DNA from 3 places in the Ensifer sp. R-19 genome. Region 3 is predicted to be linked to each of the others. Evidence: riboswitches for the same ligand, from Rfam matches in the RefSeq annotation. Region 3 holds a riboswitch; each other region holds the start of a gene.
The links. A riboswitch is a leader RNA that binds a small molecule or an ion and turns the genes downstream of it on or off. The one in region 3 is predicted to bind thiamine pyrophosphate.
Positions count from the first base shown of each region.

Region 1: linked by a shared signal. The riboswitch ahead of thiO (glycine oxidase ThiO) and the one ahead of thiC (phosphomethylpyrimidine synthase ThiC) in region 3 are both predicted to bind thiamine pyrophosphate.
Region 2: linked by a shared signal. The riboswitch ahead of thiD (bifunctional hydroxymethylpyrimidine kinase/phosphomethylpyrimidine kinase) and the one ahead of thiC (phosphomethylpyrimidine synthase ThiC) in region 3 are both predicted to bind thiamine pyrophosphate.

Region 1 covers NZ_CP184570.1:1,975,274-1,985,351, reverse strand. The annotation lists gene ACN9MO_RS28370 (sugar ABC transporter substrate-binding protein) at 1-356, opposite strand, end outside; gene ACN9MO_RS28365 (LacI family DNA-binding transcriptional regulator) at 653-1,654, shown strand; gene ACN9MO_RS28360 (beta-ketoacyl-ACP synthase III) at 1,718-2,707, opposite strand; gene ACN9MO_RS28355 (adenosylmethionine--8-amino-7-oxononanoate transaminase) at 2,704-3,972, opposite strand; gene bioD (dethiobiotin synthase) at 3,969-4,607, opposite strand; gene ACN9MO_RS28345 (8-amino-7-oxononanoate synthase) at 4,604-5,749, opposite strand; gene bioB (biotin synthase BioB) at 5,746-6,762, opposite strand; TPP riboswitch at 7,159-7,279, shown strand; gene thiO (glycine oxidase ThiO) at 7,440-8,411, shown strand; gene thiS (sulfur carrier protein ThiS) at 8,408-8,605, shown strand; gene ACN9MO_RS28325 (thiazole synthase) at 8,609-9,382, shown strand; gene ACN9MO_RS28320 (thiamine phosphate synthase) at 9,379-9,984, shown strand; gene ACN9MO_RS28315 (amidohydrolase family protein) at 10,026-10,078, opposite strand, start outside.
Region 2 covers NZ_CP184570.1:303,675-313,752, reverse strand. The annotation lists gene ACN9MO_RS20905 (hypothetical protein) at 1-1,243, shown strand, start outside; gene ACN9MO_RS20900 (glycosyltransferase family 4 protein) at 1,240-2,541, shown strand; gene thiD (bifunctional hydroxymethylpyrimidine kinase/phosphomethylpyrimidine kinase) at 2,697-3,506, opposite strand; TPP riboswitch at 3,758-3,860, opposite strand; gene ACN9MO_RS20890 (hypothetical protein) at 4,870-5,151, opposite strand; gene ACN9MO_RS20885 (amidohydrolase) at 5,273-6,427, opposite strand; gene traA (Ti-type conjugative transfer relaxase TraA) at 6,743-10,054, opposite strand.
Region 3 covers NZ_CP184570.1:2,120,278-2,130,355, reverse strand. The annotation lists gene ACN9MO_RS29050 (dicarboxylate/amino acid:cation symporter) at 1-709, opposite strand, end outside; gene ACN9MO_RS29045 (sensor histidine kinase) at 938-2,806, shown strand; gene ACN9MO_RS29040 (sigma-54-dependent transcriptional regulator) at 2,810-4,174, shown strand; TPP riboswitch at 4,270-4,398, shown strand; gene thiC (phosphomethylpyrimidine synthase ThiC) at 4,489-6,309, shown strand; gene ACN9MO_RS29030 (hypothetical protein) at 6,523-7,038, shown strand; gene ACN9MO_RS29025 (Zn-dependent hydrolase) at 7,261-8,505, opposite strand; gene ACN9MO_RS29020 (M20 aminoacylase family protein) at 8,541-9,716, opposite strand; gene ACN9MO_RS29015 (diaminopropionate ammonia-lyase) at 9,720-10,078, opposite strand, start outside.

The sequences.
Region 1 (10,078 bases), 150 kb from region 3:
ACGTCGAAGTTGACGACGACGATGCCGGCGTCCATCGCCTTCTTCAGCGGCGCGACCATGGCGCGGGAGTCGGCTGGTGCGATGACGATCGCGTCGACGCCTTGGGTGATGAAGTTTTCGACGCCGTTCAATTGGCTCTCGAAATCCGTCTCGTTCTGCATGCCGATGGCTTTGAGCTCGTAGTCGCCCCGCTTCTTTGCATGCGCCTCTGCGCCTTCGAGCATGTTCTTGAAGAAGTCGTTGGCAAGCGACTTCATGACGAGGCCAACGACGGGTTTGTCGGCGGCCATCGCGATCGTCGGGAGCGCAGTGGCAACAGTGAGCGCGACGATAGATGCGAATCTTGAAAGCTTCATGGGTTCTCCTCCGGTGAAACGACGGTCCTCCAACCATCGATGAAACGTTTCATCAAGTGAATGCGAATGAACCGCTTCTGCCGCCAAGAAAAGCGAAACATCTCTCTGCTGTCAATATGAAACGTTTCATCACGGTGAAATTTGTGCTGGAAGTCGCTATCGGTTGCCGGCATTCTCTGATTTAAAAGGAAGAAACCAGCCGCCACCCGATACCCCGGGGGCTTGCGATAACGCTTTGATCTGCTGCATGATTTCTAACCGCAGCGGACGCAGAAAATGGGACTGGAGCCGACCGTTTGAACCCGACGATAAAGGATGTTGCCCAGCGTGCCGGTGTCTCCGTGGGCACTGTTTCGCGCGTCCTTGCCAAGAACAAGACGGTCAGCGAAGACATCCGGAAGAAAGTGGAAGCAACGATTGAGGCAATCGGCTACCGCCCGAACATCCTCGGCCGCAGTCTCAGGCTCGCCAAAACCGACATCATCGGGCTCGTCGTGCCCGATATCACAAATCCCTTCTTCGCCGAGCTTGCCAAGCACGTCGAGATGCTTGCTTCGGCCGAGGGATATTCGGTCCTGCTCGCCAACACCCATGACGACCCGGAGGCGGAACGGCAGCAGATCGAGACACTGCTCGGGCGCCTGCCCGCCGGTTTGATCCTCGTTCCCGTCAGCAACAGTCTCGTCGACGGACTTGTCGCCGGCACGCGGACGGTAACCGTCGACCGGCCCTTGAGCGGGCATGCACTCGTTGCCGTCGACAACAGGCAGGGCGGCTACCTCGCCGCCGATCATCTGCTCGCACTCGGGCATCGCCGGCTCGGCTACATCAGCGGACCGAGTTCGACCGAAGTGTCGGGCGAGCGCCGCGATGGCTTCAAGCAGCGACTCGAAGAATTCCGCACGACCCATCCAGGCGAATACGTCGCACCGCAGGTCGTCGAAGGTCACTTCGATTACCGCTCGGGCGAAGAGCTCGGTAAGCAGATGCTGACACAAGCGGCAGCAACGCGCCCGACGGCGATCGCCACTGCGAGCGATCAGCAGGCGATCGGTCTTCTGCGCGCCGCCGGCGACATGGGCGTGCGCGTGCCGACCGATCTTTCGATCGTCGGCTTCGACGACATCCCGCTTGCCTCGCTGGTGCTGCCGCGCCTGACGACGATCCGCCAGCCGATCGACGAGATCGCGCGGCTGGCGCTGGACGGCGTGCTCGGCAGCCACGCGCTGCAGGAGGAATACAAGCTGCAGCCAGTCCTCATACGCCGCGGATCCTGCGCAGCACCTGGGGCGCCCTGACCGCGAGCCTGCCCAAGTGAGGCGCGAAAATTGCGCGCGATTTCCGCACCCGTCTCGCACCGGCTAACAGCCAAGCACCACCGCGCCTCCGGTGAGCCCGGCGCCCGCTGCCGTCAGCAGCAGTTTCTCCCCGTGATCGAACGGCCGCGCTTCTCGCGCGAGCGATAGCGACAGCGGGATCGTCGCGGCGGACGAGTTGCCGTAGTCCGCGATGCTCCGCACGGTTCTTGCAGGCTCGATGGCGAGGCGATCGCAGACGGCGTCAAAGATCCGGGCATTGGCCTGATGCGGCACGAAGCGGCTGATCTCTTGGGGATTGCAGCCGGCGGCATCCATTGCGCGGACGGCACAGGCTGTCATCATCTCCACGGCCTGAGCGAACATCTCCCGCCCGTCGCGCATCGTCATCAGGAAATCCTGGGGCTGCAGGCCCGGCGAGAACGGCTGGCTGCTGCCGCCGGCGGCGATGGAGATCAGGTCGTAGCGGCTGCCGTCGGCGGCAAGATCAACGCCAAGCAAACCGGTCTGCGGATCATCGGAAGGCGCAACGACGACCGCACCCGCCGCGTCGGCAAAGAGAACGGCGCTTGCTCTTTCCGCCGGATTGATGCGCCGGCTCAGAATGTTGGCCGCCACCACCAATACCGGTTTTCCCTGCGAACGGACGAAGCCGTCGGCAAGCGTCAGCGCATAGAGAAAACCCGAGCACGCACCGGCCAGATCGATCGCTCCGGAACGGGTGAGCCCGAGCCGGTGGGCGAGCAAAGGTGCGGAAGGCGGCAGGAGATGATCGGGCGTGGAGGTCGCCAACAGGGTCAGGGCGACATCGCCCCGCGGCATGCCGGCATCCTCGAGCGCCGCCGCGCCGGCGCTCGACGCAAGTCCCGTCAAAGTCTCGCCATCCTCGACCCAACGCCGCTCGCGAATGCCGGTACGACGCTCGATCCAGCCGGGCTCGAGACCGAGCTTTGTTTCGATCTCGGCATTGGCAACACGCCGTGCCGGCACGGCATGGCCGAAACCGACAACGCGAGATGACCGTGCGGCGCTCACAGCCGCCCTGCCGCGAAAAGCGATGCCGCCTCGTCGATCGCGCCATAGGCCCGGTCGAGCTCATCGGCGGTCACGCAATAGGGTGGCATCAGATAAATGACATTGCCGAGCGGGCGGATCAGCAATCGCCGCTCGCGGAAGAAGGCCCTGAGCCGCGGGCCGATCTCGGAGAGATAGCCGCCAGCCGGAACCTTGAGATCAAGGGCAGCAATCGTTCCAAGCTGGCGCGTATCGCTGAACCGGGTGTCGCCTGCAAACCGAGCGACATGCCGACGCTGCTGCTCCGTCAACGCGTCGATACGTTCTCGCACAGGCTCTTCTTTCCAGACGGCGAGATTGGCGAGCGCTGCCGCGCAGGCGATAGGATTGGCCGTATAGGAACTGGAATGAAAGAACGTCTTGCGTCGATCTGTCGAGAGATGCGCCTCAAAGATCTCGGCCGTGCAGAGTGTCGCCGCCAAGGGCAGCGCGCCACCGGTCAGTCCCTTCGAGGTGCAAAGAATATCGGGCGTGATGCCGGCCTGGTCGCAGGCAAACAGACTGCCCGTTCGTCCCCATCCGGTCATCACCTCGTCGGCGATCAACAGGCTGCCGTGCCGTTCGGCAATCCGTTTCAACTCGGCAAGCACGGAAGCCGGGTAGGTTTTCATGCCGCCTGCACCGAGGAGCAGTGGTTCGATCAACAGGGCCGCGACCTCGCCGGTGGCACAGGCCGCCTCGAAGGCATCAAGCGTCGCCTGCTCTTGAGCCGGCTCCGGAAACGTCAGCCGATCGACGGCAAAGAGCAACGGTGCGTAAGGCGCATTGAAGACGCCCCTTTCTCCCGCGGACATCGTGCCGATCGTATCGCCATGATAGCCGTGTTCGAGCACACAGATGCGGTTCCGCGGCCGGCCGAGATTGTGGAAGAAACCAAGTGCCATCTTCAGCGCGACTTCGACCGCGGTCGAGCCGCTGTCGGAATAGAACACATGGGCGAGCCCGGGTGGCGCGATCTCGATCAGCCCGCGCGCCAGGTTCTCCGCCGGCGCATGCGTATATTCGGCGAAGATAAGCTGATCGTAGGTTTGCGAGGCGGCGCGGATCGCTTCCATGATGGCGGGATCCCGGTGGCCGTGGGTGATGACCCACCAGGACGAAATCGCATCGAGGATCGCCGCCCCGTTTTCGTCGATGAGATAGGCGCCCTCGGTCCGGACGACGCGTCGCATCGCCGGCTCCAGTGCATGTTGGGTGAAGGGATACCAGACGGTGGAGTTTCTCATGCCGGCACCTCCAGCAAATCGTCGACGTCGAAATTTTCGCGAAACGCCTGCCGCAGCCGTTCCGGCGTCAACGGGTCAAGCAGCGGCAGCCGTCCAAGCCGTCGAACCTCCCCGAGTTCCGCGATGATCGCCTCGCTGTCCGCCTGCTCGTCGCCGATGAAGGCGACACCCAGGACCGGGATCGCACGGCGCCGGAGCGCCTCGAGCGACAGCAAGGTGTGATTGATCGTGCCGAGCCCCGTGCGGGCGCAGAGAATGACCGGGATTTGCCAGCGCGCGAACACATCGGCAAATACGCTCCGCTCGGTGAGAGGCACCAGGAGCCCGCCTGCCCCCTCGATGACGAGCGGGCGGTCGACCTTGGGCGGCAAGAGATGTTCAGGCCGGATCGACACACCATCGATCCGCGCCGACAGATGTGGCGAAGCCGGTGTCCTCAGCCGATAGGTCTCAGGCAGGATGCAGTCGGGCGGGATCCGACCGAGCCGCGCTACAGCCTCGCTGTCGGTTTCTTCATCGAGCCCCGACTGCACCGGCTTCCAGTAGCAACCGGAAAGCGCGTCGGTCAGCGCTGCGGAGAATATCGTCTTGCCGATGCCGGTATCCGTGCCGGTGATGACGAAACGGGGCCTCATGGCCGTTCCTCGACCATCGCCACCTTCAAGCGCTCCAACATGCGCGCGATCATCGGCCGGTCGACATTCAACGTGATCGCGATCCGGAGCCGCGCCGTCCCCTCGGGAACGGTCGGTGGACGGATCGCCCTGATATCGAAACCCTCGGCGCGCATCCGCGCGGCAATCCTCACGGCGCGACCGTTGTCGCCGACCGGGACTGGAAGGATCTGCGAGCCGCTGCCTTCGATGCCGAGGGTTTCGGTGAACACGCGATTGGCGAAGGTCCTGAGATCATCGAACTCCGCCCGCCGCCGAGGCTCATCCACGAGCGTCACAAGAGCCTCGCGGACGGCGGCGGCAATGAGCGGCGAAGGCGCCGTCGCATAGATGAAGTTGCGAGCACGGTTGACGAGATAGTCGCAAAGCACGGCGTTTGCGCCAACGAGGGCGCCGGAAACGCCGAGCGCCTTGCCGCAGGTATGCAGCACGACGAGATTTTCCCTGCCGTCCAATTCGGCCGTCAAACCGCGGCCATCTGGCCCGAAGACGCCGGTCGCATGCGCTTCGTCGACCACCAGAAATCCATCATGCCGATCGGCGAGCGCGGCGAGGTCTGCAAGCGGCGCCCGGTCGCCGTCCATCGAATAGAGGCTTTCGACGGCAATCCACGGATGTCCCATGCCGCCGCGCTTGCGCCACGCACCGATCGCATCGGCAAAGGCGTCAACGTCGCTATGCTTGACCGCGATCGCACCGGCCCTGCTTGCGGCGATACCCTCATGGGCACTCGCATGGATCAGGGCATCGTGGACGATAATATCGTCGCGCTGCGGCAGCGTCGAAAACAAGGCGGCATTGGCCGCATAGCCGCTGCCGAAGAACAGCGTTCGCTCCACGCCAAAGAAGGCGGCCGCCTCCGCCTCCAGCGCCTCATGTTCCCTGTGGTTGCCGCGCAACAGCCGCGAACCGCCAGATCCGACCGGCACGCCGCGGTCGATCGCTGAGCCAATTGCGGCCTTCAGACGCGGCGATCCGGCGAGCGCCAGATAGTCGTTGGAGGTGAAGTCAACGCCACCAACCGCGACAAGCTCGCGCCGACGCCCTTTGCGTTCGAGGCCAGAAAGCGTCTTCTCCTGGCGAGCGAAGAGGCTCACGCTCATTCGGCCGCGTCCTGTTTTGCCGCTGATGCCATCGGTTTCAGTCCCAGGCGACGGAAGAGTGCCGCGTCGTGGTCCTCGCCGGGATTGTCGGCGGTCAGCAACGTCTCGCCGACGAAGATCGAATTGGCGCCGGCAAAGAAACAGAGCGCCTGCATCTCGTCGCTCATATCGGTGCGGCCGGCCGAAAGGCGGACATGCGACTGCGGCATCAGGATGCGCGCCAGGGCGATGGTGCGAACGAAATCGATCGGATCGACCGGCGCCGCATCGGCAAGCTTCGAGCCCGGGATCGGAATCAGCATGTTGATCGGCACGCTTTCTGGGGGCACCGGCAGATTGGCAAGCGTCACCAGCATCGATATCCGATCGTCAGCCGTCTCGCCCATGCCGAGAATACCGCCGGCACAGACCTTGATGCCGGCATCGCGGACGTTCGCCAACGTTTCCAGCCGGTCGGCAAAGCTGCGGGTGGTGATGATCTCGCCGTAGAAGCGCTCCGACGTATCGACATTGTGGTTGTAGTAATCGAGCCCAGCATCTGCGAGCCGCCCGGATTGTTCCGGCGTCAGCATGCCAAGCGTCATGCAGGTCTCCATGCCGAGCGACCGCACGCCCCGGACCATGGCGACGATCGCCTCCATGTCGCGCTCCTTCGGGCTGCGCCAGGCGGCGCCCATGCAATAGCGCGTCGCGCCGCCGTCCCTCGCTTTCCGTGCTTCCGCAAGAACCCGTTCGACTTCCATCAGTTTCGACGCTTTCAGCCCCGTCGGGTAGTGCGCCGACTGGCTGCAATAGCCGCAGTCTTCGGCACAACCGCCGGTCTTGATCGAGAGCAGGCGGCTCATCTGGATGGCATTGGGGTCGAACTGGGCGCGGTGAACGGACTGCGCACGATACAGAAGGTCGTTGAATGGCAAATTATAGATTTTTTGTGCGTCGGCCAGAATCCAACCGGTTTTGGCGGATTTGGTGGCTCCGGAGGTCGGCTCGGTCGAACTGTTTGTATCCAGCATGTTCGTTCACTTCCCTGTTTGCGGCAGAGCAAAATAGATAGAATGCATTATTATCTATAATTTTCACGGACACTGCATCGAGCAACCATCCAGAAGGAGAGTTTACTCTAACAATTCAATCACAGCGTGCCTTTGCGTGCTTCAACTGGTGCAACCAGAAGGGCAAATACCGCGACTTTCGGCGGCATCAGCTGATGGCGATGACAGCAACGGCCAGATGCCCGGATTTTCGGGACCTTGCGCCTTGCACTAGCCGTAGATCTCTCGACCGATGCCCGCTACCGACACCAGCGAGCCTCAAGAACACATGTCCTTCCACTTTTTATAGATAATTTTTTGCGCACGAGGTACACACCGGCAGCCCTTGACAAAATCCGATCCAGCCGCTCAGTTTGAAGCATTCACCAGGGGTGTCCCGACAAGGGGCTGAGATTCTGCTAGGCGGTTTCCGCGGCGCAGTGACCCGTTGAACCTGATCCAGTTCATACTGGCGTAGGGACGGTGCAGACATCGCTGCCGCATTCGCGTTCGCGCGAGCAGATCTCGGCAAGGCGTCCTTCCCTCTCTTCCGGTCCGAACTGGGTCTCCAACAATGGAGCCTCGGCAATGCGTATCTTCATCGCGATTCTGCTTCCTTCAGACCGACGTTCGGCTCGCCGCAGCTGGGCGCATTGACCATGCGCATCCTGATCAAAGGCGCCGGCGTCGTCGGGCTGACCTTGGCACATGAGCTGATCGGCCGTGGCGTCGGGGTGGCCGTTGCCGAGCGGCAGCCAGACTTCCGCGGGGCGGCGTCGTGGTTTGCCGGCGGCATGCTGGCGCCCTGGTGCGAACGCGAGAGCGCCGAGGAAACGGTGCTGACGCGCGGCATCGGCGCCATCGACTGGTGGGACCGCGCGCTTCCGGGCGAAGTGTCACGCAACGGCACCCTCGTCGTCGCTCCGCCGCGAGACGTCGGCGAACTCAAACGCTTCGCTTCGCGCACGTCCGGCTTCGAATGGCTCGACGGAGAAGCGATCGCGAGGCTGGAGCCGGCGCTTGCCGGTCGCTTCCGAGAGGCGTTGTTCTTCCCCGGCGAGGCGCATCTCGACCCGCGCCGGGCGCTTGTCTTGCTGCGGCAAAAGCTCGTCGAGCACAGCGTCGCCTTCATCGGCGAGGCGGATAATAGCAGCGACAGCGATCTGATCGCCGACTGTAGCGGCGGCGCAAGAATCGGCGGCACCACCGGTCTGCGAGGCGTGCGCGGCGAGATGCTCTATCTGCAGACCGGTGAAGTGGAATTGTCGCGGCCAGTCCGTCTCATCCACCCGCGCATCCCGCTCTACATCGTACCGCGCGGCAATGGTCTGTTCATGTGCGGCGCGACCATGATCGAAACCGACGACGGCGGTCCGATCGCCGCCCGTTCGCTGATGGAGTTGCTGAACGCAGCCTATGCGCTTCACCCCGCCTTCGGTGAGGCGCGCCTTCTCGAAACCGGCACCGGCGTCCGGCCGGCCTTTGCCGACAATCTGCCGCGCGTCATGCGCGCCGGAAACACCATCACGCTCAACGGGCTCTATCGCCACGGCTTCCTGCTTTCACCGGCCCTGGCCGAGGAAGCGGCGAACCTTGCCCTTGCCCAGAACCTGAAGGGAGACGCCGCATGAAATTGACCGTCAACGGCGAGGATCACGAACTCACAGTCACGACCCTTGCCGAACTCCTGGCCGCACTCGACTTCGAAGGGGATTGGCTTGCCACCGCCGTCAACGGCGAGCTGGTGCACCGAGCCGACCGCTCGGCCCATTCCCTCAGCGATCGCGACCGGATCGAAATTCTCTCGCCGATGAAAGGAGGCTGAGACATGCTGACGCTTTATGGACAGGAACTGCGTTCCCGCCTGCTTCTGGGCACCGCCCGCTACCCCTCGCCTGCCGCGCTCGAAGACGCGGTTCGGTCGTCGGCGACCGAGATTGTCACGGTTTCGCTGCGCCGCGAAACCGCCGGCGGCCGTCAGGGCGGCGCTTTCTTCGACCTGATCCGGTCGCTCGGCGTGCACGTGCTGCCCAACACCGCCGGCTGCCACTCGGTGTCGGAGGCGGTGCTGACCGCCAAGATGGCGCGCGAGGTCTTCGGCACCAACTGGATCAAGCTCGAAGTCATCGGCCATCAGGATACGCTTCAGCCCGATGTCTTCGGGCTGGTCGAAGCAGCACGCATTCTTTGCGCCGAAGGCTTCGAGGTCTTCCCCTACACGACCGACGACCTCGTGGTCGGCGAGCACCTCGTCGAGGCCGGATGCAAGGTGCTGATGCCCTGGTGCGCGCCGATCGGCAGCGCCATGGGGCCACAGAACATCCCGGCGCTGCGCGCCATGCGGGCCCATTTTCCGGATATGCCGCTGATCGTCGATGCCGGCATCGGCCGGCCCTCACACGCAACGACAGTGATGGAACTCGGCTTCGACGCGGTTCTGCTCAACACCGCCGTCGCCGGGGCAACGAAACCGGCCCTCATGGCCTCCGCCTTCGCCCGAGCAATCGACGCCGGACGCGATGCCTTCGAGGCGGGCATGCTCGAACCGCGCGATTTTGCCGTTCCCTCCACGCCCGTCATCGGAAAGGCGGTGTTCGCGTGAAACTCGACCCCTTCTACCTCATCGTCGATAGTGCCCAATGGATCGGGCGGCTGGTGCCGCTCGGCGTGAAACTGGTGCAGCTTCGCGTCAAGGACCGTCCGGAAGCAGAGCTTCGCGATGAGATCCGCGCGGCCAAGGCGATCTGTGACCGTCATGGGTGCCAGCTCGTCGTCAACGATTACTGGCGCCTCGCAATCGACGAAGGCTGCGATTTCGTCCATCTCGGCCAGGAGGATCTCGCGGATGCGGATCTTGCCGCAATCCGCGCTTCCGGCCTGAAGCTCGGCCTCAGCACCCACGACGAGAGGGAGCTGGAGACGGCGCTTGCCGCCAAACCCGACTATGTCGCGCTCGGACCGATCTATCCGACGATCCTCAAGCAGATGAAATGGGATCCGCAGGGGCTGCCGCGCCTCTCCGCCTGGCGGGAGCGCGTCACGCCGCTGCCGCTCGTTGCGATCGGCGGCCTCAATATCGACCGGATTGCCGGCGTCTTCGAGCATGGCGCCGACAGCGCCGCGGTCGTCACCGATATCACGCTGAATGCCGATCCAGAGGGGCGGACGCGGGAGTGGATTGCACGCACGGCGCCGTGGCGCTGATCGAGGAAAACAGCGGGATCACCTGACGCCGTGGCTCTGCCTCAGGCAATCGCCAGTTCTGAAAGCCAGGCCGAACCCAGGCCGTGCTTGTCGC
Region 2 (10,078 bases), 580 kb from region 3:
GGGCTGGATGCTTGATCCGGACGATCATGTGCAAAGCGTTCGGCTGCGTCGGGGGCGCGCTGAAGCGCGTCTTGATGGCGCCTGGACCCGCACGGAGCGGCTAGACGTCGAAGATGCCTTCGTGGACCGCCCGGAATTCAAGGGCGCGATATCCGGACATCGCCGTTCGCACGGTTTCATCGCTTTCGCGGATGGCCTCGTCGGCGATCCGGCAGCACCCCTTCACCTCGAAATCACCCTTCGCGATTCTCGCCGCGCCTATATGCCGCTTCACCCGACACGGCTGTCGGCAAGGCATTCGGCGCTGCGGCTGCTGAACGCTATCGATCCGACCAGTTGGGCCTTGCCCGATATCGTCGATCGCCAGGTCGTTCCGTTCATCACTGCGGCTCGCGCTGATGCTCCGACCATCGAGACCGTTATCGACATTGGCCGCTTCGGTGAGGCTGTGGGGGCGGCAATCCTTGTCGCCGTGGGAGAGGCCGAGGAGGATTTCGCCGCGCTGTTGGGGCTTCTGGCACTCGATCCACATACGCGGCAGGCGCCGATCGTGCTCGTCCTGCAATCGGAACAGTTTCGCCGGCGCGCCGCCGGCATCCGGCGACTTGCGGAATTCTATCACTTGCCGCTGCGCCTTTTGTCCGTCGAAGGTTCAGTCGATGCCAGCGACCTGGCGCGGACTGCGGCGCAGGCCGTCGACAATGAGACCGTCATTCTGCTGTCTGCCTCCCTTACGCCGGCCAATCCCGGTTGGTACCAGACGCTCGTTGCGAACTATGAGACAAAAAGCGGAAGCATCATCTCGCCGACCCTTGCCTATGAGGATCATTCGATCCGCTGGGCCGGCAGTTCGTCGCTCGATCGTGCGGACCATCTGCAGTCGAGCCGTTATGCCGGTTATCCGGTCGGCGCTGTGAACCGCCTGAAGCTGACGCGGGTGGCGACCGCGTCGCTCGAGTGCTGCATCATGCCCCGCAAGGCGCTTCTCGACGATACCGGCCCTTCGCCGGCTTATCTCGGTGCGTCTCTCAATGGGCTGGATCTTGCCTTGAGGCTGAGCCGCAGGGGCTACGAATCCTATTGGCTGCCCGCCTTGCAGATGCTCGGGTCGGATGAGGCGTTCGGTGCCGTTTCGGCAGCCACGGCCAGGTACGTGGAGCGTGTCGATCAGACGCTCTTTCGTGGCCGCTGGATGCAGACCGTCGAGCCAGACACCACGACCCACAATGAGGTTTCGGCATGAGTGACAAACTCCGCGTGCTGGTCGTCTCGCACGGCCACCCGACCCATTCATTGGGCGGCGCCGAGATCGCCTCCCATGGTTTGCACAAGGCATTGAACGGCCTGCCGGGGATTGAATCGATCTACCTCGCCCGCGTCGGCAATCCCGTGCCGCGCCACGGCGCATCGGCGCTGATGAGCCTTCGCCTGGCGATGGACGAAGTGCTCTACCATGCCGAGGACTTTGATCATTTCTTCCTGTCCAACGGCGATACCGACGCGATCCGTCGCGACCTCTTGCGCTTTGTGGGAGACATCAAGCCCGACATCGTCCACTTCCACCATATCATCGGCTTCGGGCTGGAAGCGCTCTATGCGGTGCGCGATGCTCTGCCGAAAGCGCGCATCGTCGTGACCTTCCACGAGTACCTGCCGATCTGTCACAACCACGGGCAAATGGTGAAGCGGCCCTCGGGTCAGCTTTGCAATGGCGCTTCGCCAATCAGCTGCCATACGTGCTTTCCCGAAATCCCGGTTTCGCGTTTCGTACGCCGCGAGCAGTTCGTGCGGGGCATGCTGAACCTTGCCGACGCCTTCATCGCCCCGAGTGCCTTTCTCGCTAATCGCTATGTCGAGTGGGGCATCGCTGCCGACAAGATCTTCGTGATCGAAAACGGCATCGTCCTGGGTGAAAAGACGCCGGCGCGTGAATTGCCGGCGCCGACGGCACGTCGCAATCGTTTTGCCTATTTCGGGCAGATGACCCCCTTCAAGGGCGTTCACGTGCTGATCGACTCGGTATCGCGCGTGCCCGACGATATCTGGGGTGACGATTCCACGCTGATGATCTTCGGCGGCAACCTCGAGCGTCAGCCGGCCGAGTATCAGGACCGGGTCGCGAAACTGATCGAAGACGCTGGCCGCCGCGTCCGCTTTTACGGCTCCTACCAGAACCAGGACATGCCCAGGCTGATGCGTTCCGTCGACTGGGTTGTGATGCCTTCTGTCTGGTGGGAAAACTCGCCGATCGTGATCCAGGAGGCCCTCCACCATGGGAGGCCGATCATTTGCTCCGACATCGGCGGCATGGCCGAGAAGGTTCGCGATCGGCTGGACGGCTATCATTTCCGCTCCGGCAGCGCGCAAGATCTTGCTGATCGACTGATCGATGTGCTGAGCACGCCAAGGTCATGGGACAACCTCAAGGCAACCCTCAGGCGCCCGATGAGCCATGTCGACTGCGGCCGCGAACATATCGCGCTTTATCGGAAACTGCTCAAGGAGGAACAGTCGGTTCACCCGAGCGCCGCTGTGGCCTGAACCGAAAAGCGCTCCGTCCCGGCACTCACCTCGCATTTACAAGCGGCCGACTTCCCGACTCGACGGACATTCCATTGCTTATCGGGCAATGGAATGTCCTGTTTTTTTAAACGTCCACTTGAATGGTGGAACCGGCGCCAAGCGCCGGAATGGAATTAATCACCGCTCGGGCCCCACCACTGATGGAAGTGATGAACCGGTCCCCGCCCCTGCCCGATTTTGAGCGCCGATGAAGCAACAAGCGCCTCATGCAGATAGGTCTTGGCGGCGACAACCGCCTCCTCGAGGGTGCGGCGACGGGCGAGACCAGCCGCGATCGCGGCAGATAGCGTGCAGCCAGTTCCATGATCGTTCCTTGTCTCGACCCGGGGTCGCGACAAGCGCAGGGAGGTATCCCCGTTGAAGAGGATATCGACAGCTTCGTCGCCCTTGGCATGCCCGCCTTTCATGAGCACGGCGCGCGCACCAAGCTTCAGCAGCATCTGCGCCTGGCGGCCCATCTCTGTCTCATTCTCGGCAACGCTGCACCCCGTCATCAGTGCCGCTTCGGGCAGGTTCGGCGTCACGATAAGCCCAAGCGGCAGCAGCTCCCCCTTGAGCATCGCGATCGCATCCGGACGCAACAAAATGTCACCTGAAGTGGCAACCATCACCGGATCGATGACCGCCAAATGCCCGTATTGCTTCAGGCCGGACGCGATCGCCGCAATCGTCTCCTGACGGGACACCATGCCGACCTTCACCGCGCCAACGGCGAGATCCGAAAACAAAGCATCGATCTGAGCTGTAACGACAGCCGGAGAGATATCCTCAACGGCCGTCACACCTCTGGTGTTTTGCGCGGTGACGGCCGTGATGACGGTGGCACCATAGACGCCGAGCGCCGAAAACGTCTTCAGATCCGCCTGGATGCCGGCCCCCCCACCGGAATCCGAACCAGCAATAGTAACGGCGATGGCAGTCATGCCTGGCTCCGCTGAAATGTGGAAGCGGGTCCAAATATGGCAAACGCGGTCTCAAGCCACCGGCTCAAGCACGCGCAAACTGAGGTGGGTCTTCCATGCAACCTCGAAGAATCCGACAGATTGAGCCGATGGGTCGGTCGTCCCGCCCCCAGGAGTTCTTCGTCGCTACATTCTAAACGGCGTATTGGCACCAACGATCTCCCGAAACCAAAATCACGGAGATCCAGATGAACGGCGAAGACGCGGGGTGCCAGAGAGGCCCTTGCCGTTCCTACGCCGGTATGATCCGGATCAGGTTCAAGGGTCTGGCTCACCGCCATCTCAGCACTGTCAGGTGCGCCCCTCGGCAGGCATGAATGCTATGGGAGCGTGACAGGGGATGTCAATTGCTTGAGTTTAGCAGGCCCGTATATGCGTCGGCTCGACGCGGAAGACGGAGGACCTGAAAGGAAACAACCAGCAAAAAGGCCCCTTTTGCCTCGAAAGCATAAGGAGCCTTCCGTCTGAGCGTTCGACTTCACAGACCTTGGCAGACTATCCACCTGAAGGCCGTTAAGGCAAGGGGATTTCGAACGCGAGCCTATGCAATCCCGGGCGGCGGGCCTTCCACGCATAACGATAGATGTTAGGCGCCTCATCGCATCATATCACCGCAATGCTTTGAGAATTGCACTTGCTCGGTCCAAGGCGGCTTCCGCTGCACGCGGTTCGAGTGTGACAGACAGAATATCGCGGTGTGCCATTGCGAGCACGACCTGCAACACTTCATCAGGCCAGCAGAACGAGGTGCCATCCGTTGGGGCCGCGATCGCCGGCTAGCCAATACTTTGCCGTTCGGCCACTCGCGCCTGTCCAGCGCATGATCGTCTTTATCGCACGGCCTCCCCCACCCAATTCGTGACGCAGCGCCGCCGCAACGGCGGCAAAGTAATCGTCTCTAGCGGCGCGCGCTGATGCTAGAACCATTGTGCCCGTATTCAGAACCATACTGCCCACCTCCCCAGTCTATACTCCGGCATTCTGACCTCAATTCACACGTGATATACCGGCACGTCATGGTTATCGGTTGGACTGAGAACGGCGACGAACAACCGCCCTCGGACGAGCAACCCAAGGTTCGCGCGGCGATCTACGTTCGGATGTCGACCGAGCATCAGAAGTACTCGACCGACAACCAGATCGCCGCCATCGAGCGCTGCCCGCCAAGCGTCGCTTCGAAATCGCGTGGACATACGCCGACGAAGGAAAAAGCGCCAGATATCTTGGCAGAGTTCCAAAAGATCTCGGAGCTTCGGAAGGCAGCTTAGGAAACCGGTCCCTGCATGTTGCTGAACGGCTGCAGGAAATTTCTGACCGCAATGTTCTATTTAGCTGTCCGCTTAGTGCACTGGTTCTCTCGCTTGATGCAAGCTATCTCCGCCGTCGAGCATTCGGCAACGCCGTTGACGATCGCGCAATGCGAGCACTGGTCGGTGAACTCCAGGCAATCCGGATTGGCCTTGATGAAGTCCTGCAGACTAACATTCTCAGTCTGTCGCGGCTCAGGAATGATATCTGCAACGGGCATATCCGCCGCGTAAGCGCTCGCCACTCCCGCCATGGCAATCGCGAGGCAAACCGCGTCACGGAAGCTGAAATGGCTCATCCATTTGGTCCTCCTGAAGGCAAATCCGGACGCGGCGCAAACGGCTCTCCGTCGGGAATTGCGCAATTTCTGAGAGTGCCATCACAACAACCGTTGAGCAAGCGACCTTCCGGCGCTGCCCTCACCCCAACTCGTTGCGGATCGTCCGCATGAACACCCGTGCGCCCATGCCGATCAGCTCGTCAGGAAAATCATAGTCCGGATTGTGCAGCCGCGCGTGGTTCTCGCCGGCGCCAAGGAAGAACATCGCCGCGGGCGCCACCCGCCCGAAGAGCCCGAAATCCTCCGAGCCCTTCATCGGCAACACGCCCTCGCCGTGATCGTGGCTGACGCCCTCCTCGTCCATGGCGCGTTCCAGCGCGATGACTGCCGCTTCCGCATTGCTGCATTGGTGGAACACGTCCTCATAGCCGATCGTAACCTTCAGCCCCGCAGCCTCCGTCTCCTTGGCAACCAGCGCCTCGGCGCGGGCCACGAGATCGGCCATGCGTTCGTCGGTCAGCGTCCGCAGCGTCGCCCAGATCTCGGCATAACCGGGGCTGATGCCGAAGGCCGCCTCGCCGAGGCGGGCATGCGTCACCGTCACCAGCGTATAATCCTCGTCGAGCGGCCCGTTGTTGCCGAGCGCCGTCAGGCCGGAAAGCAGCGCGGCAACAGCGAAAGTCGGCGCAATGCCGTCCTCCGGCGTCGAGGCATGCGCCGTCTTGCCGGACAGCGAAATGCGCATACCGCGCGAAGCGCAATTGACCGGACCGGTGCGCAGCGCCGCATGGCCAAAGCTTAATCCCGGAAAGTTGTGCAGCGAGTACACGAGGTCCGGCTTGATCGCCGCAAATTTCGGATCGGCGAGCACGGCCGATGCACCCGCGCCGTTCTCCTCCGCCGGCTGGAACATCAGGATCGCGCGGCCCTTCACCGGCCGCTCGCGCCCCAATCCCTTGGCGAGCGCCATCAGGATTGTCATGTGCCCGTCATGGCCGCAGAGATGCCCCTTGCCCGTGATCTCCGAGCGATGTCCGATCTCCGAAATCTCCTCGATCGGCAGCCCGTCTAGCTCGGCCCGCACCATGATGGTTGGCCCCGGCTCCCGGCCTTCATAGATCGCCGCCACCCCATGCCCGCCAAGACCTGATATCACCGCATCCGGCTTCGTCTCGACCAACGCCGCAACGATCGTTTCCGCCGTCTCCCGCTCCTCGCCTGAGACCTCCGGTCGCCGGTGCAGTTCGCGCCGAAACGCCACGAGCGCCTGAAGTTCACTGTCAATCAGAAACATTATGGTACTCCACGAAAACTCCGCGCACTCGCCGAAGCCCCCGCGTCTTGGAGCTGGATCACGGCTCTCTCCATCAGCCTGGACGCGTCGGAAGCCTCACGTTAGACCACCTCGGCGCTTCAATGGAAAGCCTAGAGCGGCGAGCGATACCAACCATATGATCGCGAACCGATTTGATGCAACGGACCTTGTTGTTTCTCCAGCACGACCAGCGGCGGACCGACCGAGCTATTGAGAACAGAGACGCGATAGCTTGTTGCCCTTTCCGGCCCTGCTTTGTGAGAAACGCCATATCCGTTCACCACGCGCGTTTCGTCATCTGGGCGACAACCCTTGGCTCCTGGTTTGCCGTAAAGACGCTGTCTGCTTCAACGCGACGGACACTCGTTCATGGGCAGCAACTTGCTGTATTGTCCGCAACAGACTCCAGACCGCCCGCAGATCTTCCCTTTGGGCCGCGGTCATCCCAGCTGCGACCTCTTTGAAAACCGATCCATTGGCATCTTTCGCCGCAATTACCAGAAAAGTGCGCTCACCAAACCTCTCGGTCACGGCCTTCGAGAACCGTTCAAGCTCGGCTCTCACCTTGCTGTCGGCATGCACAACGTGGAGAGCAATTTGCGCATCATTGCGGCCGATCGCATCTCGCGCCTCCGTGAGAACCTTCCTCGCCTGTGATGAAAGCGCCGGGATGTCGATCGCGAGCTTCGTTCGCAGTTTCTGCTCTTCCGCTTGGTATTTCTCTTCTGCTTGGCGACGAAGTCGAATGTAGCTCTCAAGGTCCCCTGAAAGGGCAGGTACGTTGGCCAGGGCGCGTGCGCGGTCCTGTTTGTCAGCCCGCCACGCGAGCATGCCGCTACTTCCTTTGATGGCACCAAACGTCTCTGGGCGACGTGCGATCTTGGCGAGAGTTGCCCTGGCCACGTCTCCGTTCTTAAGCATGGCCTCGACGTCAATCGCATTGAAGGCCGTCTGTGGATCAGAGTAGACGAGCCGAAAACGCAAACTCACGTCCTCCCACTGGCGTTTCAAACTCACATCGGCCGCAATCCTCTCCTCGATTGTCTCGGCTATTGTCTTCGGGAAGGTTTTGATTCCGGCCAGCATCGGGGCTTTGTCGTCGCCTGTGCCGGGCTGCTTCATTTGGGCGTCCGATGCGGCGAGCAGAATGCTATGGCCGATGGTGGTCAACCTCTGAACAAGGTCGCTGAGCCGCTGCTTCTGTCGCACAGTCCATTCGATACGATCACGAACGAGCGTTCGTGCCACTGCCACCAAATGCAAACCTCGTAACTCGGCGAAGCGCAGGGCATGCCGGTAGAGGGAACGATCTGTATAGTCGAGCGTTGATTCCTTTGCGTTTGTGCGCGACAGCACTGAAACCAGCCCACCAGCATTTTCAAACGAGCGTCGTCCATAGTAAACCGCCAGTTCTTCGCGGTGTCGTGTCATTCCGACATAAGCGAGATGTCGATCGAGTGAGAGCGAGGCTAGTAACTTCACATTATCGACCGTGGCACCTTGGCTTTTGTGTATCGTGGTAGCGTAACCAAGATCTACGTTCGGGTATATTCGGCTCTCGATGGTCACAAGGCGGCGATAGCCAGGCTCACCGACCTCCACAACGATCCGATTAAGGCGAGCTTCGAGTACACGCCCGATCATTCCGTTTTTGACGTTTAGTATCCCGTCGTTTTTCAAGAAAACGATCTGGTCGCCCGGCGCGAAGTGGCGAACGCCCTCTTGCGTCGCAAACGGAAGCCCTTTTCCAACCACACCGCGCTCGACCAGTTTACCACGTGCCTTCTCGTTCAATGTCCGAACGTCGCGACGTAAATGCGCGAGTATCAAAGAGGTTTTTGTTGGATTGTATTCTCTGTCCCAATCGGCGATTAGCGCTTCTACTGCTTCGGCTTTCAGCCCGGTACTGACGATTTTGTCGTGGGCTCCGTAGGCACGGACCGCATCCCCAACTTGTCCGCGAGCGAGAGCCTGTGACGCCGTTCGCATCCAAACTTGGCGTTGGCGGTATATAGTATCTAGTTCAGAGTAACCGACGCGCTCCACAATGGCGCGAAATGGTGCACCCGCCTCGATTGGCTGGAGTTGATCCGGATCGCCAACCAAAACAAGTTTCGCGCCCTCCTTGGCGGCGGTCTCGATCAGGGACGCCATCTGCCGCGACGAGACCATGCCCGCCTCATCAAGAATGAAAACTGTCTTGTTGTTGAGGGTAGCGTTTCCCTCGGCCCAACGCCGCTCCCAAGAAGCAAGGGTTGCGGAGTAGATACCCGCTTCCTTCTCCAATCCATCTGCAGCCTTGCCGGCGAGTGCGCCCCCGACCACTTGATACCCGGCCGCCTCCCAGATTTCCCGCGCAACCTTCATCATTGTGGTCTTGCCGGCGCCGGCACGACCAACAACCGCAGCAAGTCGGCCCTCACCTGTAACATTCGCGATGGCCGCCTGTTGCTCTTTGGACAGGCGCGACACGGACATAGCACGCGTCAGCTCTTTCCGGATGCCGTGGGTTGATTGACGGGCCAACCAAGCAGCACGTTTGGCCATTTCGGCTTCCAGACGGATCAGCTTCCGCGTGGTGTATTTGGCTGGAAAACGAGCGCCGGCCATTAAGTCAATACGCTCGCGATCGATACGCAAGATCTCCGGAGATTGGAGGATACGTGCCATGAGTTGGGCGAACACCCTCTCATCGTCGGTATATCGATGAAGCACTTTAGCGATGTCGCGTTCGTCGAAGACACTTTTTTGGCTAGTGATGAGGTCAAGTGCTATTTCTGGCCGGCGTTGAATGCGGCGGGTGTTCTGTGCGCGCCGCTCCGCTTGCAACTCAATCGACTTCGGTTTTCGCAGAACCGGTGTCTTTTCGCGCTCTATTCTCCGCTCAATAGCCTTCGTTTCAGCGCTAAAGCGGATGATTGGCTCAAGGTCGATGCCCTGCCGCTCGAATGATCTCCCATCGATCCGGAGATCGAGGCCGGCGAGCGCAAAATGACGATTTTGGCAGGCGAACCATCCGTCACGAAAGGCATTGAATTCCGCAAGTCCGCCAACCCAATTTCGGTAGACAATTCTGCCATTGGAGCTGCGCTGCGGCGTACCATCGGTTGAAACCACCTTTATTTTCTTCGATCCAAAGCCTTGGACGTTGAGTGGCCGGAGCGTCATCATAAGATGTGCATGAGGATTTCCGGGAGGGTTGTGGTAGACCCAATCAGCCACCATGCCGTTCCCTAGGACATGCTGCTCAACGAACTCGCGCACCAATGCAATGTTCTGATCGCTCGTAAGTTCGATTGGAAGTGCAAGTGTCACATCCTTGGCAAGCTGGGCGTCCAGTCTCTCTTCGAAATTCTCCACGCGGTTCCAGAATGCTTCCGATGCACGTGCGGCCGAAGGGTCAGCCGCAATCGTCCGCAACCACTCCGGCGCATCGACGGGAATGGCAAATTCCTCGTACAAAAGATCACGCTTCTCAGAATAGTTCGCCGTGGTGGCTTCACGCTCGAAGTACATCTTCGCTCGATGCTTGTAAGCAGCGGAAAGTACGGCGCTACGCCCTTTTCCGCGGCTAATAACGTTCACGTCAAAATGGGGGCTGACCATAATATTTGCTCCCGGCTCGGTTCG
Region 3 (10,078 bases):
AGAAGGTGCCGATCAACATCGCCAGATTGGCGATCGAGGCAACGCCGTATTTGCCGATGGTGAACGCCATGGCGCCGAAGGCGCCGATCGGGGCGGCCTTCATCAGGATGCCGACGAGCTTGAAGACCGGCAGCGTCAGCGCGTGCAGGAAATCGACGACTGGCTCAGCCTTCTTGCCGACCATCGCCAGCGCAAGACCGAAGAGCACGGAGATGAACAGCACCTGCAGGATGTCGCCATCGGCAAAGGCACCGACCAGTGTCGTCGGGATGATGTTCATCAGGAAGCCGGTGATCGTCTGCTCATGTGCCTTCTCGGCAAAGGTCGTCACCGCCTTGGCGTCGAGCGACGCCGGATCGATGTGCATGCCGGCGCCCGGCTGAACGACATTGGCGACGATCAGGCCGATGATCAGCGCCAGCGTCGAAAAGGTCAGGAAGTAGATCATCGCCTTGCCGGCGACGCGGCCGACCTTGGCGAGATCGGTCATGCCGGCAATGCCGGTCGCAACCGTGAGGAAGATGACCGGGGCGATGATCATCTTGACGAGGCGGATGAAGGCATCGCCGAGCGGCTTCAGCTCGGTGCCGAGCGACGGATAGAAATGGCCGAGCAGGATGCCCGCGGCGATCGCCGCCAGCACCTGGACATAGAGATGACGATAGAAAGGTGTCTTGCCGCGCGGTTCCGCGGATTGGTCGATAATCATGATATCCTCCACTGGACCCAGTCCGGCGTCATGCCGGGCCTCCCGGGTCAATTTCCGATGCGCGACAGCTCGGGCTGTCATGAGGATGTCATTTGCAACGGGCGTGCCAGTTCTCTGCGGCGAGAGCCAAGCCCTTGAATCGACGTGGATGTTTCGTTCACACGGCTCGACACGCACAAAGAGTTGAGCGGATTTCCGCACAGGTCACCTGGAAGTCTGAGCGAAAAAATGCACAATCGCGCCATGTTCAGTGCCCTATCCGCCCCCCTCAACCTGGCAGATCTCGACCGGTCGATGCGCCGCACCTGGCTGGTGTTCGCCGGCCTCGCTCTGGCGCTGCTCGTCGCCGGCCTTCTGTTCGCCGGTGAATATGGACGCAACCAGGCGCTCGAAACCGTCGACGCCCAGAGCCGGATCGATGCCAATCTGAAAGCCTCGCTGCTGCGCGCCGTGCTCGAACGTCAGCGCTCGACGCCGCTGGTGCTGGCCGACGACGTCGAGGTGAAAGCAGCGCTTTCGACCCGCGACGGCCAGGCGCTGCAGCGGTTGAACGAGAAGCTGCAGGCACTTGCCGCCAACACGGACGCCGCCGTCATTTATGTGATCGGCAACGACGGCGTCGCGGTCGCCGCCAGCAACTGGCGTGAGCCGACGAGCTTCGTCGGCAACGACTACGCCTTCCGCGAATATTTCCGCATGGCGATGCGGGACGGCAAGGCGGAGCATTTCGCCATGGGCACGGTCAGCAAACGGCCGGGACTCTATATCTCCCGGCGGGTGCAGGGGCAGGACGGCCCGATCGGCGTCGTCGTCGCCAAGCTCGAGTTCGACGATGTGGAAGCGGAGTGGCTCGCCTCCGGCAAGCCGGTCTATGTTACCGACCGGCGCGGCATCGTGCTCATCACCAGTTTCCCGTCCTGGCGCTTCATGACCACCAGAACCATTCCGCGCGATCGTGTCGCTGCGATCCGCGACAGCCTGCAATTCGGCGATGCCTCGCTGCTGCCGCTGCCGTTCCGCGACATCGAGCCGACCAGCGACGGCTCCAGCGAGCTGCATGCGCTGCTGCCCGGCGACAGCGAGCGGCGGTTCCTGCGGGTCGAAACCATGGTTCCGACCACGAGCTGGCGGCTGGAGCAACTGGCGCCATTGGATGGGGCGGTCTCGGCGGCAACCCGCGAGGCCCGGCTGATTGCGCTGGCCGTGATCGTGCCGCTGCTTGCGCTTGCGGCCTTCCTCCTGCGTCGTCGCCAGGCCCTGACCTTGGTTGCGACAAGGGAGCGTGCCGCGCGCGATGAACTGGAGCACCGCGTGGCGGAGCGCACCCAGGATCTCAGCCTTGCGCGTGATCATCTCGAAACGGAGATTGCCGATCACCGGCGCACCGGCGAGAAGCTCCAGGCCGTGCAGCAGGAACTGGTTCAGGCCAACCGTCTGGCGATCCTCGGCCAGGTGGCCGCCGGCGTCGCCCACGAGATCAACCAGCCGGTCGCGACCATCCGCGCCTATGCCGACAATGCCCGCACCTTCCTCGACCGGGGGCAGCAGCAAACGGCGGTGGAGAACCTCGTCAGCATCGCCGAGCTGACCGAAAGGGTCGGTACCATCACCGACGAACTCCGCAGCTTTGCCCGCAAGGGCCGCTTCGTCGCCGAGCCGACACCGATGCGCGAGGTGATCGAGGGCGCCTTGATGCTGCTTCGCAGCCGCTTTGCCGGCCGCATGGATGCCATCGTCATCGACCTGCCGGAAAACGGGCTCAGCGTTTACGGCAGCCGCATCCGTCTTGAACAGGTCCTGATCAATCTGCTGCAAAATGCCTTGGAGGCACTCGGCGAGCGCAGCGATGCCGAGATCCGCGTGCGCTGTGAGGAGGACCCTTCCGGCACGGTCTTGCTTGTCGTTACCGACAACGGCCCCGGCATACCACAGCATATCCGCGAGGATCTGTTCACGCCGTTCAACACCTCGAAGGACGAAGGGCTCGGCCTTGGACTCGCCATCTCCCAGGAGATCGTCGCCGACTATGGCGGCGAGATATCAGTCGAAACCAGCGACAAGGGCACCGTCTTCACGGTGCGCCTGAAGAGGGCCTGAGCGATGCAGCCATCCGTCTACCTCATCGACGACGACAACGATCTGCGCAAGGCGATGACGCAGACGCTGGAGCTCGCCGGATTCGCCGTCACTTCGCTTGCAAGCGCCGCCGAAGCCTTGGGAACCCTCGACGCGAATTTTGATGGCATTGTCGTCAGTGATATCCGCATGCCCGGCATCGACGGGCTGCAGCTCTTTCGCCGCATCGCTGCCTTCGATGCCGACCTGCCCGTGATCCTGGTGACCGGCCACGGCGACATACCGATGGCAGTTCAGGCGCTGCAGGATGGCGTCTACGACTTCATCCCAAAACCCTTTGCCGCCGACCGGCTGGTGCAGAGCGTGCGCCGCGCGCTGGAAAAGCGCAGTCTCGTCATGGAGAACCGCGCGCTCAAACGGGCGGCCGAAACGGCCGGCGACAGCCTGCCGCTGATCGGCCAGACGCCGGTCATGGAGCGCTTGCGCCAGACGATCCGGCACATCGCCGACACGGATGTCGACGTGCTCGTCGCCGGTGAAACCGGCAGCGGCAAGGAGGTGGTCGCGACGCTGCTCCACAATTGGAGCCGGCGCCGCGACGGCAATTTCGTGGCGCTGAACTGCGGCGCGCTGCCGGAAACGGTGATCGAGAGCGAACTCTTCGGTCACGAACAGGGCGCCTTCACCGGCGCCCTGAAGAAGCGTGTGGGTCGCATCGAACATGCGAGCGGCGGCACCCTGTTTCTTGACGAGATCGAGGCGATGCCGCCGGCGACCCAGGTCAAGATGCTGCGCGTTCTCGAAGCCCGCGAGATCACGCCGCTCGGCACCAACCAGGTGCGCCCCGTCGATATTCGCGTCATCGCCGCCGCCAAGATCGATCTCGGCGACCCGGCCCAGCGCGGGGACTTTCGTGAAGATCTCTACTTCCGATTGAACGTCGTAACGCTGTCGATCCCGCCGCTGCGCGAGCGCCGCGATGATATCCCGCTGCTCTTTTCGCACTTCCTGACGCGGGCGGCGGAGCGCTTCAAGCGGGACGTGCCTCACGTCTCGCCGGCAGTGCAGCAACACCTGATGACCCATGCCTGGCCCGGCAATGTGCGCGAACTCTCACATTTTGCCGAACGCGTGGCGCTCGGCGTCGAAGGCCCGCTGGGACAGCCGGTTGCGCCAGCAGAACAGCCGGGTTTCGCGCTACCGGAACGGCTCGAACGCTACGAGGCAGAGATCCTGAAGGAAGTGCTTCGCGCCCAGCGCGGCGACGTCAAGGCGACGATCGAGGCGCTCGGTATTCCGCGCAAGACATTCTACGACAAGCTCCAGCGCCACGGCATCAACCGAGCCGACTATGCGGAGCGCGGCGTTCCGGAAAAATCCGGCAGCTAACTCTCGTCAGCGGCCAAAATACACCCAAAAATTGCATCTTCGTCGACGGGCGAATTCGCGCTTGACGACCCGTGCCGTTCGATGGCTATCTCTTGGGCATTCACCAGGGGGGTCCCGCAAGGGGCTGAGATTCTGCTGGATGGCCGGCTTACCGGCTGTGGCGCAGTGACCCGTTGAACCTGATCCAGTTCATACTGGCGTAGGGACGGTGCAGATATCGAAGCCAGGATTCCGTGCGTCCAGCACCTGGCGGAGCGTCTTTCATCCTTCCGGCATCAGAACTGGGTCTCCAATCGCAAACTTGGAGCCTCGTCATGAATATTGCCACAAAGCCCACCCCTCTCACGGTCACCCAAGGCCCGCTTCCCGCCTCCCGCAAGGTCCACAAATCAGGCATCCTCCACCCGGATATCCGCGTGCCGATGCGCGAGATCGCGCTGCACCCGACCTCCGGCGAGCCGCCGGTTACCGTCTACGATTCCTCCGGCGCCTATACCGCCGACGATGCGGAGATCAGCATCGAGGCGGGGCTGCCGCGACTCCGTCGCAACTGGATCGTCGGGCGCGGCGACGTGGAAACCTACGAGGGGCGCATCGTCCGTCCTGAAGACAACGGTTTTGCCAGCGGCGACCGGCTGACGCCGACCTTCCCGTTCCAGCACGCGCCGCTCAAGGCGACTGGCGGCAAGGCGGTAACGCAGCTTGCCTACGCCCGCGCCGGCATCATCACGCCGGAGATGGAGTTCGTGGCGATCCGCGAGAACCTCGGCCGCGATGCGGCACGCGCGATAGCTCGCGACGGCGAAAGCTTCGGCGCCCATATCCCCGACCATGTGACACCGGAGTTCGTGCGCCAGGAAATCGCCAGCGGCAGAGCGATCCTGCCCGCCAACATCAACCATCCGGAATCCGAGCCGATGATCATCGGGCGGAACTTCCTGGTGAAAATCAACGCCAATATCGGCAACTCCGCTGTCACCTCGTCGATGGCCGAGGAGGTCGAGAAGATGGTCTGGGCGACGCGCTGGGGCGCCGATACGGTCATGGACCTTTCGACCGGCCGCAACATCCACAACATCCGCGAATGGATCATCCGCAATTCGCCGGTTCCGATCGGCACCGTGCCGCTCTACCAGGCGCTGGAGAAGGTCAATGGCATTGCCGAGGACCTCAACTGGGAGGTTTATCGCGACACGCTGATCGAGCAGGCCGAACAGGGCGTCGATTATTTCACCATCCATGCTGGCGTACGCCTGCACTACATCCCGCTCACCGTCGATCGCGTCACCGGCATCGTCTCCCGCGGCGGCTCGATCATGGCCAAGTGGTGTCTGCATCACCACAAGGAAAGCTTCCTCTACGAGCATTTCGAGGAGATCTGCGACATCTGCCGCGCCTATGACGTCTCCTTCTCGCTCGGCGACGGATTGCGCCCGGGCTCGATCGCCGATGCCAACGACGCGGCGCAGTTTGCCGAACTCGAAACGCTCGGCGAACTCACCAAGATCGCCTGGGCGAAGGATTGTCAGGTGATGATCGAGGGCCCCGGCCACGTGCCGATGCACAAGATCAAGGAGAACATGGACAAGCAGCTCGCCGTCTGCGGCGAGGCGCCGTTCTATACGCTTGGGCCGCTGACGACGGACATCGCTCCGGGCTACGACCACATCACGTCAGGCATCGGCGCTGCGATGATCGGCTGGTTCGGCACCGCCATGCTCTGCTACGTCACGCCGAAGGAACACCTGGGCCTGCCCGACCGCAACGACGTCAAAGTGGGCGTCATCACCTACAAGATCGCCGCCCACGCCGCCGATCTCGCCAAGGGTCACCCGGCCGCCCAGGTGCGCGACGACGCTCTCTCGCGCGCCCGCTTCGAGTTCCGCTGGGAGGACCAGTTCAACCTCTCTCTCGACCCGGAGACGGCCCGAAACTTCCACGACGAGACCCTGCCGAAGGAGGCACACAAGGTCGCGCATTTCTGCTCCATGTGCGGCCCGAAATTCTGCTCGATGCGGATCTCGCACGACATTCGTGCGGAAGCGCAGAAGGAAGGGCTGGAGGCAATGGCCGCGAAATACCGCGAGGGCGGCGATCTCTATATGCCGGTCGCTGAGGTCGAAGCTAAGAGTTAAAGCGCAACACGTCGGGAGGGACGCCTCACAGTCCCTTCCGACGGCAAGGCGGATGCTGGGCCTTGGGCGAATAGCTTGCCCCCTCATCGGTTGAACGATATGTAAGGCTCACGCAAAAGTCGCCGCCGGCGAACCCGTCGCTCACGCCAAGCTGCCGTCTTCTGCGGCGCTCTTGCAAGACGATGAAAAGACGCCGTTTACGAGGAAAGAGACTTGAGGACACGCCTGCTGAGACTGACGGCCCTGTCGATAGGCGGCCTTGCGGCACTCGCTGGAGATCTGCCACGCCTCGACGACAGCGGGCGTTTTGCCGCGGGTTTTTCCTGGATTTCCGCCGCCCATGCGGACGACGCCGATGTCGGCGGGAATGGTGAAAATGGCGCTGATGGCAGCGACCAAGGTGGCGAAAACGTCGGGAGCGGCGGAAGCAACGGCACAGAGGGTGGCGGCGATGGGGGTGGTGGCGATTGGGGCACCGGTGACGGCAGCGGCGTAGGCGGCGTTCCCGGCGGCACCGGCGCAGGCGGCGGAGGTGCTGCCGTCATCGACAGCGATAGCCACAGCGAGCCCCACTCATCGATGCGCGACTCACGGGATTACGGACCAAGCGGCAAGGTCTGGCACGGCGGCAGCAATTTCCTTAACCTTTTCCGCCAGACGCCGGAAAGGCGCTTCGAACGGAGCCAGCCTGAATCGTCTGCCCGGCAGAAGACCGTTGACACGAAATGAGAGCCTTGAAGACAGGTCAACTTCGTCGCAACGGAGGGGGACCTGCGCTATTTCTCGAAACCGGACTCCGGATGTGCGGTAGGAACGGGTTCTGACGCGCGAGAACAGATCAGCCGGCGTCAGAGCTTTACATTCGAGATATGTCTATCCCGATCACGACCTGCCGGAGTGTGGCGGCGGAGTTACGGATACAGAGCATCGTCTTTCTCGCCGCGAGTATTCCTAACTGCCTTTCCAGCCGCTGCAAGCAATCCGCTCGACGACATCGAGCAGCACATTCGCCCCGGCAACCAGATCATCCGCCTCCGTGTGTTCGCGCGGATTGTGGCTGATGCCGTCGCGGCTCGGCACGAAGATCATCGCCGTCGGCGCGATGCGTGCGATCATCTGCGCATCGTGGCCGGCGCCCGAAGTCATGCGCCGGCTCTTCAGGCCCCGCGCCTTCGCCGAAGCCTCGATCGTGGCGACAATGCCCAGATCGAAGGCGACCGGCTGGAAACGCGCCAGGCGCTCGACCGATATCTCGACACCCTCTTCAGCGGCGACACGCAGGAGGAAATCCGCAAGCGCCGCCTCCAGCGCCTGCAGCCGATCCTCGTCCGGGTCGCGCAGGTCTACGGTGAAGACCGCCCGCGACGGAATGACGTTGATTGCGTCCGGCTCGAAACGCATGGTGCCAATGGTCGCGACGCTCGGAGCGTTCGAGCGGGTTATATGATCGCGCAGGAAAAGGCCGATGCGGGCGGCCGCAAGCCCGGCGTCACAGCGCATCGCCATCGGCGTCGTGCCGGCGTGATTGGCGACACCGTCGATCGTCACCCGCTGCCAGGAAATGCCCTGCAGGTTTTCGACCGCGCCGATTGCAAATCCCTCGCGCTCCAGCACCGGTCCCTGCTCGATATGGAGCTCGACATAGGCGTGGGGGATGAGGAAGCCCGGTTCGACATTGCCCGCATAGCCGATCCGCGCGAGTTCCTCTCCCAGCACCGCGCCATCTGTGCCGACGGTCGCAAGCGCCTTCTCCACCGGCAGCCCGCCGGCATAGACGAGCGAGCCGAGCATGTCGGGCGCAAAACGCACGCCCTCCTCGTTGGTGAAGGCGGCAACGACGATCGGCCGGGCCGGCGTCAGACCGCGCTCTCTCAAAGTTTCGATCACTTCGAGCGCGGCAATCACGCCGTAACAGCCGTCATAGATGCCGGCATTGATGACCGTGTCGACGTGCGAGCCGAGCATGATCGGCGCCTCGCCGGCATTACCCTCGTCGCGCCAGGTGCCGAAGATATTGCCGATGCGGTCGATGGCGACTTCGAGACCCGCCGCCTCGATCCAGGCGACGAGGCGATCGCGGCCAGCCTTGTCGTTGTCGGAACCGGCCAGTCGCGTCAATTGCCCGTGGGGATCGCGGCCGATCTCGCCAAGATCGTGAATACGCCCGAGGAGGCGCGCGGCATCGATGGTCTGCATTGGCTTGGCTGTCCTGCTTTCATGCGGATTTCTGTTCATGGCCGGGGCTCAGTCGGCGCCAGTCTCTGCCGGGTGATTTCCGCGTGGTAGCGCGCGCCGAAGATCAGGGCATCATCGTTGAAATCGTAACGCGGATTGTGCAGCGGCGCCGACGTCTCGCCGTTGCCGATGAAGACGAAGCAGCCCGGCACGTGCTCGAGGAAGCGCGCGAAATCCTCCGAACCGGTCATAGGCTCAGCGGCCGTCGCGACATTCTCAGGCCCGAACACCGCTTGCGCCGCAGCAAAGGCGTGGCCGGTCAAGGCCGGGTCGTTGATGAGCGGCACGAACTCGCGTGTGTAGCTGACCTCGACCTCGCAGCCATAGGCATCCGCCGTGCCCTTGGCGATCACGCGCATCTCCGCCTCGATCTTGGCGCTGACCTCGGGGCGGAAGCTGCGGGCGTCCCCGAGGATCCGGGAGAGGCCGGGCAAGGCATTGCGCGTGCCGTCGGTCAAGAGTTCGGTCACCGAAACGACGCCGATATCCGTCGGCGAAAGGCGCCGCGAGACGATCGTCTGCAGATTGACGACGGTAGCGCAAGCCGCGACAAGCGTCTCATTGCCCCAATGCGGCCGCGCCGCATGCCCGCCAACACCCTTCAGCACGATTTCGAAATTGTCCTCCGCCGACATGATCGCGCCGACACGGGTCTCGAAGCGGCCGACCGGCAGCCCCGGCATGTTGTGCAGGCCGTAGATCTCGTCGAAGGGGAAGCGCTCCATCAGGCCGTCGTCGAGCATCGCCAGCGCGCCCTTGCCCCACTCTTCGGCCGGCTGAAAGATGAAACAAACGGTGCCGTCGAAGCCTCCGCCTTCTGCCAGCATTTTCGCTGCCCCGAGCAGCATTGCGGTGTGGCCGTCATGGCCGCAGGCATGCATGGTGCCGGGCCGGGTCGAGCGATAGGGCACGTCCCCCTGTTCCGGTATCCGCAGCGCGTCCATGTCGGCGCGAAGGGCGATGGCGCGATTGCCACTGCCGCGTTTCAGCCGGCCGACGACACCGGTGCCGCCGACGCCTTCCACCACTTCATCGAGCCCGAATTCCCGAAGCTTCGCTGCGACGAAGGATGCGGTGCGCTGCTCCTCGAAACCGAATTCCGGATGCGCATGCAGGTCACGGCGCCAGGCGGTCATATCCTCGACAAGCCGATCAAAGTCCATTCCCACCATGGGTCACCCTCTCTCGTTCGGTGTATTCGCGACGGTCTCGGGCGACAGACCCACCAAGGCAGCATAACGCTCGGGATCCGTGGCCCCCTCGGTATTGATGACGAAGATGCGCGACTGTGCGGTCAATCCGAGCGCTTCCCGCAACGCCGGATCTCGGGCAACCGCCAGAAGCCCGGCCAGCCCGACACCGCCACTCTCACCGGCGACAATCGCCGGATCGCCGCCGACCGGACGCGCCAGCCGGTTCATGACCGAAACGGCGTCCTCATCATCGACGGTCATGAAGGCATCGGCCACGCGGGACAGGATACGCCAGGCGACGAGCGACGGCTCGTAGCATTCGAGCATCGCCATGATGGTCG